Regions from separate parts of the Buttiauxella ferragutiae genome, predicted to be linked through region 3. Evidence: predicted binding sites of a transcription regulator. Region 3 holds the regulator's gene; each other region holds the start of a gene.
The links. Region 3 encodes LexA, which represses DNA repair genes until DNA is damaged. Its sites were predicted from a motif close to TNCTGTATGTACATACAGNA; they were not measured.

Region 1 (4,097 bases), 410 kb from region 3:
GAACGCTGTCAGCATTGCTATGTGACCATGTAAATAATGGAGGTTCGGTTGTTGCGTCAAATAGTGACACCACGCTGATTCGTTATCTTTATCGTGATTTCCAACTCCATCAAATTACGGCAAGGCGCAGCATGGGAGTGGTCTCCGGTGAGGGTAAATCTGCATCGGAAATCATTGCGGTCTCTACGCCATATTTATGGATTGGCTTTGACCCGGCAGTCGGTCGCGATTACACCGGCGCGTGCGAATGACAAAAATTGCCTACGCTTACCCGTGGAATGCTTCACGGGCGGCGATCGCTAGCCCTTATCTCACCTATGCAGAAGAATACCGCCGCAACCGTATGTTTGCCGCGTTGTTGCATGCAAGAAAATCCCTGGCGCTTCTGCCTGAGTGTGTGCGTTTTGATGTTTACCGCACCGCTGCAGTGTTGGAGCGCGAGCAGGGAAGCCTGCGAGCTAATGCCTTTTTAATCAGCTTTTGCAAAAGGGCATTGTCCCGCGTTGAGCTTGTTACCAAAAAATACCAGGTGACCGGTATTAATGCCGATGTTTCCAGTGCTGCATTTGGTGGTCAATTCGATACCGATATTATTCGCTATACCGCATCACGCATGGTCAATATGGTAAGCCGTTATAATTGTCTGCCAGATATGTCACGCGCCGATGTGGATTTGCTGGCCGCTGATATTGCGAACTTTACCCGCGCCGAGCTCGCAAACATTGACGATTCCGGATTCGGTGAGCTGAAAACGCTTTATACTTGGTACACCCGTGCCGGGTTAATTGCCTTGCAGTTCAATGTCACCCCGCTGCATTGGGATCGCGCCTTAAAAAAATACGTCAATCAGGACGATTTAGCCCCGGCAGTCATTCGCATGTTTACCGAAACGTGGTGGCGTAGCCGCCTGCGCCGTATTGCTGCCTCATGGCGTGAGCATCTGCAAATTGCCGTCGGTGTCGTAAGCAAGAAAAAGCACGCGTACGCGAGTAAAAACTGTGTAACCGACTGGCGCGAGCAAAAGCGCCGCACCCGCGAATTTCTCAAGGGACTTGAGCTCGAGGACGAGGAAGGGAACCGCATCAGCCTGATTGAAAAATATGATGGTTCTGTTGCTAATCCGGCTATTCGTCGCTGTGAGTTAATGGCTCGTATTCGTGGTTTTGAGGATATCTGCGCGGGGCTCGGTTATGTGGGCGAGTTTTACACCATTACGGCGCCCTCGAAATACCACGCTACAACCAAAGCGGGCTATCGTAACACTAAGTGGAACGGTTGCAGCCCGGCAGAAACGCAATCTTATTTAACCGGCTTATGGGCTCGAATTCGTGCCAAGCTGCATCGCGAAGAGATTCGTATATTCGGGATCCGCGTCGCCGAACCGCATCATGATGCAACCCCCCATTGGCACATGCTCATGTTTATGCTGCCGGAAGATGTTGAGCGTGTGCGCGGCATTATTCGGGATTACGCCTATCAGGAAGATTTTGCCGAGCTGAGAAGCGAAAAGGCCAGAAAGGCACGTTTCCATGCTGAGGCCATCGACCCGGAGAAAGGCAGCGCGACAGGCTATATCGCTAAATATATTTCTAAAAATATTGATGGTTATGCGCTGGACGATGAGAAAGACGACGAAAGCGGCGAACTGATAAAAGAAAGCGCCCCTGCTGTTTCGGCCTGGGCGGCGCGCTGGCACATTCGTCAGTTCCAGTTCGTCGGTGGTGCGCCAGTAACCGTTTATCGTGAATTGCGTCGCATGGCTGACCCGGATACAGCTCGAGCCCTAAGCGTTGAGTTTGCAGCGGTTCATGATGCTGCGCATTGGGGGCGCTGGGCTGATTATGTTAACGCTCAGGGGGGGCCGTTTGTTCGTCGTGATGAGCTGCAGGTGCGCACGTTATATGAGGCGCGCGACGATCTGAACCAGTACGGAGAGGAAACGGTCTGCATTCGTGGCGTATACGACACCGCTATCGGCTCTGATTCGTCAATTCTAACCCGCCTTACACAATGGAAGATTGTCCCAAAACGTACCTCAGATTTGGCCGTTGAATTGGCCTTTGACGTTAAGGGTGCTCCTGCGCCCTCTCGGAGTTCTGTCAATAACTGTACGGGAAGCGAAGGCGAACTACCGGAACTCGATTTATCAAAACCACTAAGTCGGTGCGAAAGGCGGCGGCTAACAAACCGACTCAGGGAGCAAAAGCCTGTTGTTAGACGAACGTTCATCCACGGAGCGGATGAGCAAAGCCCCGCCATACAGCGAACTATCGACGAGGTATATCTAACCACTGGTGTCATCATCAGCCGGGGTGAAGCCCTGCATTTAATTAAGGGGGGTAAACGTTGTTTTAATGACAAAGGGTGCAGAGGTTCGGCCAGTGGTGAATTATTTTCTGCGACCCCGTCGCATAAGGCTAAAGCTAGGAAAATTCTCAGGCGCGTTGAAGTCTTAGCTGCTTCGACTGCGAAAGCTAACTCCTAATATTCATCGATATCATGCACATACAATGTGTTTGTATCTCATTTTTTACTTCACACTTTTTGTTAATACATTATACTGTGTTTTTGTACAGTGCTTGTTGTGGAGGATACATGGATAGAGAGTTGAACCAGCATGTAATGATTGAACGGGTTGAAATGATTGCCCGTCTGACGACTGAAAACGCTTGCCAGGAAAGAGATCGTGAAATTGCGTTAAATTTAATCGCTGAAATTGCGAGAGGGAACTTGATGAAAAACGACTCGTTTTCTGTTGTTTTCTCCGCAACACCTGTTGAAGAACGATTAAAAAAAGGTGGTGAAGTGCGGGTAAACATTACGCTTGATAAAGACCAACAAATCGAACAGCAGGTAGTGGATGCTTTTAAATGTGAACTCACGCGGCGTGTACAGTCAGTTTTTCCTTCGACACGTATAACTATTAAGAAAGGTTCGATGACTGGCGTGGAGCTGAAAGGTTTTGACAGTGAGTCTGACCGTGAAGCACTAGACAATATTCTTCAGCAAGTTTGGGAAGATGAGAGCTGGCGATAATTCCTGAAAAATCTGCGCGATTTAATCCCATGATTGAATGCATGGGATTATTTTTTATGGGCATTACTGACTACAATTAATACTACAGTACTGTAGGGGAAGAAAGTGAATGGTTAGTAAATAGATCGTTTAAGAAACCAAATGGTTGCATGTGATTATTAAATGTATTTCATTGTAATTATTAATGGTTGGGATTAATTACCATAATTTATTTTTATTCATGCAAGGGTGTTAATGGTGTGTAAAATGGTCGTAAGCTATGATAAATTTATTATCTTGCGATTAACATTTTTCAATGTTGACTAGTTTTTTTTAGGTTTTTATTGTGAATTTATATTTTTAGTGCTTTATTTTAACTAAATTTAAAATTGCCCCGTTTAGGATAATTATGCCAGCAGATAAGCTAACCACAATGTTTACTCAGCATGAATGCCCGTCTTGGGCTTGCCCAGCATGCGGAAATGCGACGCTTAAGATCAAGAATGGTACCTTCAACTATGACGAAACTTTAGAATCAATTCAGTATCGTAATAGTAATGATCAATATTGGGATCCGGAAAGTATATCTTATATTTTTTCAAGTATTTTGGTTTGCGAAAATAGCCGTTGTAAGCAGGTTGTCGCATGTAGTGGTTCTGGTGGTGTTTATCAGCACTGGAATAAAGACGAAATTGAGCATATCGACCTTTTTTCAGCTAAACATTTTACCCCAACCCTTAAGCCTTTTAACATCCCGCAAGCGTGTCCTGCATCTGTTCAAAATGCCCTTAATGAGTCATTTAGTCTGTATCTTAGTAATCCTGCCGCTGCGGCAAATGCTATACGTACTTCAGTAGAAAACTTACTAACTGAACTTGGTATACCAACACAATTGACTAATAAAAAAGGTCAACCTTACAGACTAACCCTCAATGCCCGCTTGGAGATTTTACCTTCTGATCTTCAAAAACATTTAGATGCTTTAACTGCAATAAGGTGGCTTGGCAATGCAGGTAGCCACAATGCTGATGCAGTGAGTACAAATGATATTGGGCCTGCTTATGAAGTTGTTGAATATTTTC
Region 2 (4,097 bases), 1.3 Mb from region 3:
TGGCGATTAAAATCAACACGGGTACCATGACCGCAAGCGACATTTGCGGCAGATAACGTGCGTAGTAATCGTGCATATCTTCGATTTGTTCCAGCACCAGGGTTGCCCAACTGCCGACCGGTTTCCCGTGGATCCAGGCTGGCCCTGCTTGATGGACGCGATCGAGTACTTGCCGGCGAATCTCCTGACGAATGTGCAACCCAGCGTAAAAACCGACTTTTTCACGTAGCCACACGACCCAGGCGCGCAATACAAAAATCAGTATCAGGATAACGAAAAGCAACAGCAGAGCTTCCCGGGGAATGTTTTCCATGATCATGTGTTGCAGCATCCGGGCAAGCAGCCAGGCTTGAGCAACAATCAATAACCCACTGACCAGCCCTAAAAAACGGGAAAGCCCCAACCAGCGGCGAGAGATAATGCTTTGTTTTTTTAGCCAGCGGCTAAGTTCTTGTTGACGGGTTTTATTCATGGATGCCAGTGCAGGTAGCTAATTAATTATCAGGCAAAATTTGCGGGCAATGTTACAACGCAGGCGAAAGAAAGGCGACCTATTCAGTCGCCTTTACGTATCTTCAAACTGCCGGTTAAGGCGGGGAGAGTTACTTATTCTGTTCGGCAAGTCCGTCCAGGTAGCGTTCGGCATCCAGTGCAGCCATACAACCGGTGCCCGCAGAGGTAATCGCCTGACGGTAGATATGGTCCATTACGTCGCCTGCCGCGAACACACCAGGAATGCTGGTTTGTGTGGCATTACCGTGAATACCAGACTGCACTTTGATGTAGCCATTTTCCAGTTCGAGCTGATCGGCAAAGATTGACGTATTCGGACTATGTCCGATCGCCACGAACAAACCTGCAACTTCTAACTCTTCAGTGGTATCGGTGTTGTGAACGTCACGCAGACGCAGACCACTGACACCCATTTGATCACCAGTAACTTCATCTAAAGTCCGGTTGGTGTGCAGCACGATGTTGCCGTTCTTCACCTTTTCCATCAGACGGTTGATGAGGATTTTTTCGGCTCGGAAGCTGTCACGGCGGTGAATCAGATGCACTTCTGAGGCAATATTTGCCAGATAAAGCGCTTCTTCAACAGCGGTGTTACCGCCACCAATTACCGCAACTTTTTGATTGCGATAGAAGAAGCCATCACACGTTGCGCAGGCTGAAACGCCACGACCTTTAAACGCTTCCTCAGAAGGCAGACCCAGGTATCGGGCAGAAGCTCCGGTCGCGATGATCAACGCATCGCAAGTATATTCGCCGCTGTCACCCGTCAGACGGAATGGACGGTTTTGCAGATCCACTTTAGAGATGTGGTCGAACAGGATCTCTGTTTCGAACTTGGTTGCGTGTTCGTGCATGCGCTCCATTAACGCAGGGCCTGTCAGGTCGTTAGGATCACCCGGCCAGTTCTCAACTTCGGTGGTCGTGGTCAACTGACCACCTTTTTCCATCCCGGTAATCAAAACGGGCTTGAGGTTGGCGCGAGCCGCGTAGACTGCTGCGGTGTAGCCCGCAGGGCCGGAGCCAAGAATTAGCAATTTACTGTGTTTAGCGGTGCCCATGAGATCCTCATTGTTCGTTGGCAGACAATCGAGGGATTGTAGGGAATTTGGCGGGTTAAAAAAAGGGTGAACGGTTGGTGTTGGCGATTATGTTAACTATATGTGCAATAGCTGTGTTCAATCAGCCGCGGTGAATATCGCGAAAGCGCATAAAAATCCACCTAAACAGGCTAAATACTCAGGTTGCTAAAGTGATGAATAATCGTCAAGTAGCCCAGATATATGGCACGTTCCACTAATTTTAGATGTTTTGCTTTGACAATCCGCTAAGCATTTGCGAAAACATTCGAGGAAGAAAAACATTTGGTGTGGCGTTTTGAAATATTCACGCATACCTGATGCAAATTTACCGGGTTATTGAAATCTACTCATGGCGTGGACAGACGCCATGAGTGATGTCGCTAGCAGCCGTTGGGCACCGGTCTTCTCACGTACTCCCGGAACAGTGACGTTACCAGGGTTATGGCAGGTGAAGGAAGGAACACAGAGAGACTATAATAATGGTAGATAGCAAGAAGCGCCCTGGCAAAGATCTCGACCGCATCGATCGTAACATCCTTAATGAACTACAGAAGGATGGGCGTATTTCTAACGTCGAGCTTTCTAAACGAGTAGGGCTTTCACCGACTCCGTGCCTTGAGCGCGTGCGTCGTCTGGAACGACAGGGTTTCATCCAGGGCTATACCGCTCTGCTGAACCCGCATTATCTGGATGCATCACTTCTGGTTTTTGTTGAGATTACTCTGAATCGTGGCGCCCCGGATGTGTTTGAGCAATTTAATGCCGCAGTTCAAAAACTTGAAGAAATTCAAGAGTGTCATTTGGTATCCGGTGATTTTGACTATCTGTTGAAAACCCGTGTACCGGATATGTCTGCGTACCGCAAATTACTAGGCGAAACCTTGTTACGACTGCCAGGTGTGAACGATACCCGTACCTATGTAGTCATGGAAGAGGTCAAACAGAGTAATCGTCTGGTTATTAAGACCCGTTAACACGGGCCAGGTGCAAAATCTGCGTATTTTGGTTACACTCCTGGTAATTCATACAGCAACAGTGCCGGGAATGCCCGGCACTGTTGCTCTCCATATTTATTAAGGACCTGGAGAGTCTTACTTGAGCCAGGAATACACCGAAGAAAAAGAAGTTACATTGAGGAAACTCAGCAGCGGGCGTCGGGCATTAGAGGCGTTACTGCTCCTTGTTGCCATTTTTGCCGTCTATTTGATGGCGGCGTTGCTTAGTTTCAATCCTTCCGATCCTAGTTGGTCACAAACCGCATGGCACGAACCTATTCATAATTTAGGTGGAATGCCGGGGGCGTGGATGGCTGACACTTTGCTGTTCATCTTTGGCGTAATGGCCTACACCATTCCGGTCATCATTATCGGTGCGTGTTGGTTCACTTTCCGCAACAGAGATAGCGAAGAGTTCATCGATTATTTCGCCGTTTCTATGCGCCTGATTGGTGTACTGGCGATGGTGCTCACCGCTTGCGGCCTTGCGGCAATTAACGCCGATGACATCTGGTATTTCGCCTCGGGCGGGGTTATCGGTAGTTTGCTCAGCACTGCAATGATGCCCCTTCTCAACAGCAGCGGCGGCACTATTGCGTTGTTGTGTGTATGGGCGGCAGGGTTAACGCTGTTTACCGGTTGGTCCTGGGTCAGCATTGCTGAAAAAATTGGTAGCGCGACCCTGAGCGTGCTCACTTTTGCCAGTAATCGTACTCGTCGGGATAACACCTGGCAGGATGATGACTACGACTATGAAGATGAAAAACACGACGAAGAGCATGCGCCAGATGTTGAAAAGCGTGAGTCTCGTCGTGCGCGTATTTTGCGTGGCGCATTAGCCCGTAAACAGCGTATCTCTGAAAAATTTGCCAATCCAAACGCACGTAAAACAGATTCTGCGCTGTTTTCTGGTAAGCGTATGGACGACGCTGACGATGACGTTTTGTTCTCAAATAACAAAGCGACGCTTCCGGAAGATGACGTCCTGTTTTCTGGTAACAAAGCCACACTGCCGGAAAGCGAAGAGTACGATCCGCTTCTACACGGCCAGTCAATTGTTGCGCCTGTGGCTGCTACAGCCGCCGCGGCGATGGCTAATACGGCATATGCGGCTCCAGTTATGCCAACGGCAACCGTGCCACCGGTTACGGCCCCAGCTCCAGAAGTTGAGTTTTCGCCTGCAATAGCCTGGGAGCCTGCTCCAACCACAGTGACACCAGAACCGGTGATTGCGCCTGCACCAGAGAATTACACTTCGCCGTACGCTGCGGACCAGTACGTTCCGCAACAGGAAGCCAGTCATTGGGCAGAACCTGTTAGTGAGCCACCTGCTGTTGAACCTCCGCATGCGGAACCTGCTTATTTTGAACCATCTCCGGTAGAGCCTGTCGCCCAGCCAGAGCCTGTTGAAGAAATAAAACCGGCAGCCCGCCCGCCGCTTTACCATTTTGAAGAAATCGAAGAGCGACGCGCGCGTGAGCGTGAACAACTGGCTGCCTGGTATCAGCCA
Region 3 (4,097 bases):
ATAATATCCTCATCGTTCGGTTAAGAACTGCTAATAGTTAACAACGCCCAGGTGCTGCCGTTTGGCTGACACTCACTATCTGCTGGACGTGGAAATAATTGTAGTCAAGGATATGGCTGTGAGGGGAAAACTAAGAACATTGAACCACAGAAGTAACAGAAATGATGCTGACTTGCCCCAAAATCAAGTGGCAAATCAGCATACTGGAGTGCGATTAAAAGCGCGTCAGAAGTTGTAACTAACTATGAGTTGTAACTAACTATGAGTTGTAACTAACTATGAGCTGTAACTAACCAGGAGTTCCAGCCGGAAACCAGCTGTTATCCCGCCAATGGCGACGCCAAATCCATCCCAAAGACAGTCCGCGCAAAGCCAGGAACACAGCCACGGATAACCACAGACCATGATTTCCCAGATAAGGCACGGTGAGCAACGTCAGCCCAAATCCCAATGCCGCAACCGCCATGCTGTTGCGCATTTCCGTACCTCGCGTTGCGCCAATAAACATGCCGTCCAGCAAATAACACCAGACACCAACAACGGGCAAAACAATCTGCCAGTGCAAGTAGCGGTCTGCCTGTAGCTGCAATTCAGGGATAGAGGTAAGAAGCGAAACAATGTGCTCACCAAACAGCGCATACACAGCGGCGAACATAAGAGCGACTAAGCCCGCCTGGCGACATGCAGCGCCCCATACTTCGAGCAATTGACCACGGTTTTTAGCGCCAAACGCCTGCCCGGAATGGGCTTCAACGGCATAGGCGAACCCATCGAGCGCATAGGCGGTGAAGGTTAATAGCGTCATCAACACGGCGTTAACCGCGACGATTTCGCTACCTAACCGCGCGCCAAAGATAGTGACTGAGGCGAAACAGACCTGTAGCAACAGCGAGCGCAGCATGATGTCGCGATTGAGTGCCAGCAGACGCCGCACATTCCCGCGCCAGGACTCTTTGAGCATCTCAAAGCTGATTCCGCGCAAACCCATGACCTTTTTCACCATCAGCAAACCAATGATAAACGTCGCATATTCTGCGGTGACGGTGGCGAGTGCCGCGCCCTGAACATCCATGTGTAGCCCCATAACCAGCCACACATCCAGCACGATATTCAGTACGTTTCCGACAACCAGCAAGATAACTGGCGCACGCGCATACTGAACGCCTAACAACCAGCCCAACAAGACCAGGTTGGCAAGCGAGGCTGGCGCACTAAGCCAACGTATTTCAAGGAATCGCCGGGCCTGCAACAAAACATCTTCATTGCCGCCGACGATATGCAAGGCCAGGGATATCAGCGGTTCACGCAGTAAGACGATCGCCACCCCTGCTCCTAACGCCAATAGCAAGGGCTGAACCAGTGCACGCGCTAAAGCAGAGGGATTATTGGCACCAAATGCCTGGGCAGTTAAACCGGTGGTGCTCATGCGCAAAAACAGCAACAGCATAAATAAGAAGCTGGTTGCCGTCGCACCAATAGCGACACCGCCAAGATAAACAGGGCTATCCAAATGACCAATTACCGCGGTATCAACAAGGCCCAGTAAAGGCACGGTGATGTTGGAAAAAATCATGGGTAAGGCGAGGCGCCAGAGAGCTCTGTCAGCCGTCGAGAAAAATCGCATGGCCAATCCAGGAAGAGATAAGAGAATTAAGACGATGATGCGCATTAAAGCGCATCATCTGGAGAAGTTTACAGCCAGTCGCCGTTGCGAATTACCCCAACCGCCAACCCTTCAATAGAGAAGCTATGTTCGCGCAGGTCAACCACAATAGGTTCAAATTCGCTATTTTCAGGCAGAAGATGAACGGTATTACCCTGCTGCTTTAAGCGCTTAACAGTCACTTCGTCGTCAATACGCGCCACCACAACCTGGCCGTTACGCACATCCTGAGTTTTATGAACTGCAAGCAGGTCGCCGTCCATAATACCGATGTCTTTCATAGACATCCCGCTAACGCGCAACAGGAAATCGGCATTTGGTTTAAACAGTGATGGGTCAACCTGGTAATGGCCTTCGATGTGCTGTTGTGCAAGGAGTGGTTCCCCCGCAGCAACACGCCCAACCAGCGGAATACCGGTAACTTCTTCCACCAGCAAGCGGATACCGCGCGACGCACCAGAGATAATCTCAATGACGCCTTTACGGGCAAGTGCTTTCAGGTGCTCTTCAGCGGCGTTCGGAGAACGGAACCCCAGACGTTGAGCAATCTCGGCACGAGTCGGTGGCATGCCGGTCTGGCTGATATGATCCCGAATAAGATCAAACACCTCTTGCTGCCTGGTAGTTAACGCTTTCATTCCGCCCCCTGGGTGTTTATACAGTTATGCTGTGAGTATATACAGTCAAAGGCGATTTTGGAACCACAAATTGAGCAAAAAACCAGGGACTTAACTATTCTGGAAAGATCATCGCAAATGCGGCCAAAGCAGTGTGACCCAGGTAATAACTGCGAGGATAATGGCGATTAATACGGCAGCAGACCCCATGTCCTTGGCTCGTCCTGAAAGCTCGTGGTAATCGGTACCAACACGGTCAACAAGCGCCTCGATAGCGCTATTGAGAATTTCGACAATCATGACCAGCACAACAGAACCAATCAGTAAAATACGGGTGATAGGGTCAACATCTAACCAGCAAGCGATGGCGATGGCGATGAGCGCGCTAACCCCTTCCTGGCGGAAAGCCGCTTCGTTAATCCAGGCTGCTTTGAGCCCTTTCCATGAGTAGCCTGCGGCTTTGATGATACGGGTAAGTCCAGTGGTACTGCTCGCCATTTTGGGAAACCTTTTCAAATTATTTGGGTCAATGCTTATCTATATTGCAACGCCACAGAAATCTGAGCCAGATTCTGATATTCTTGCGGCGAATTTGCATCATTAACCTGAGGCTTTACATCGTTTATGTCAGGCTGGCCAAGAATCTACTACAAATTACTTAATTTACCATTAGGCGTTCTGGTAAAGAGCAAGTCCATTCCGGCAGATCCACAAGCCGAACTGGGCTTAGATCCCACACGCCCGATTATGTATGTCCTGCCGTATAACTCCAAGGCGGACTTATTAACGCTGCGCGCACAATGTCTCGCGCATAACTTGCCCGACCCTCTCGAGCCGTTAGAAATCGACGGTGCGGTATTGCCGCGCTATGTCTTTATCCATGGCGGCCCGCGTGTTTTCACTTATTACACGCCAAAAGAAGAGTCGATCAAACTGTTCCACGATTACCTCGACTTACACCGCAGCAATCCAAATCTGGATGTGCAGATGGTGCCAGTATCGGTGATGTTTGGCCGCTCCCCTGGGCGCGAAAAAGGCGAAGTGAATCCGCCATTAAAGATGCTGAACGGCGTCCAGAAATTTTTCGCTGTTTCCTGGCTTGGGCGCGACAGCTTTGTGCGTTTCTCCGCTCCGGTTTCGCTGCGCCAGATGGCAACCGACCACGGTACAGACAAAAAAATCGCCCAAAAACTGGCTCGCGTAGCGCGTATGCACTTTGCTCGCCAGCGTTTAGCGACTGTCGGCCCGCGTCTGCCGGTACGCCAGGATCTGTTCAATAAGCTACTGGCCTCAAAAGCTATTGCTCGTGCAGTAGAAGATGAAGCGCGCAGCAAGAAAATCTCCCATGAAAAAGCCCAGCAGAATGCTGTTGCTTTGATGGAAGAGATTGCCGCTAACTTCTCGTATGAAGCCGTGCGTTTGACTGACCGCGTGTTAGGTCTGACGTGGAACCGTTTGTACCAGGGCATCAACGTTCATAACGCTGAACGCGTGCGCCAACTGGCTCATGACGGCCACGAGATTGTCTATGTGCCCTGCCATCGCAGCCACATGGACTACATGCTGTTGTCCTACGTGCTTTATCACCAGGGACTGGTTCCTCCGCACATCGCAGCGGGTATCAACCTGAACTTCTGGCCAGCCGGCCCGATTTTCCGCCGCCTCGGTGCGTTCTTTATCCGCCGTACCTTTAAAGGCAGCAAACTCTACTCCACCGTGTTCCGTGAATATCTGGGCGAGCTGTTTAGCCGTGGCTATTCCGTTGAATACTTTGTGGAAGGTGGCCGTTCTCGTACCGGGCGTTTGCTCGACCCGAA

Region 1: the regulator LexA is predicted to act here: its motif matches at 2,559-2,578, upstream of MNO13_RS20985 (DinI-like family protein).
Region 2: the regulator LexA is predicted to act here: its motif matches at 2,605-2,624, upstream of MNO13_RS16765 (DNA translocase FtsK 4TM domain-containing protein).

The regions. Positions count from the first base shown of each region.
Region 1 is NZ_CP093332.1:4,555,464-4,559,560, reverse strand. It holds gene MNO13_RS20995 (DNA adenine methylase) at 1-251, shown strand, start outside; gene MNO13_RS20990 (replication endonuclease) at 248-2,485, shown strand; gene MNO13_RS20985 (DinI-like family protein) at 2,596-3,036, shown strand; gene MNO13_RS20980 (DUF4145 domain-containing protein) at 3,425-4,097, shown strand, end outside.
Region 2 is NZ_CP093332.1:3,624,802-3,628,898, reverse strand. It holds gene cydD (heme ABC transporter permease/ATP-binding protein CydD) at 1-472, opposite strand, end outside; gene trxB (thioredoxin-disulfide reductase) at 603-1,571, opposite strand; gene lrp (leucine-responsive transcriptional regulator Lrp) at 2,072-2,566, shown strand; gene MNO13_RS16765 (DNA translocase FtsK 4TM domain-containing protein) at 2,688-4,097, shown strand, end outside.
Region 3 is NZ_CP093332.1:4,967,336-4,971,432, forward strand. It holds gene dinF (MATE family efflux transporter DinF) at 290-1,624, opposite strand; gene lexA (transcriptional repressor LexA) at 1,693-2,301, opposite strand; gene MNO13_RS22860 (diacylglycerol kinase) at 2,410-2,778, opposite strand; gene plsB (glycerol-3-phosphate 1-O-acyltransferase PlsB) at 2,905-4,097, shown strand, end outside.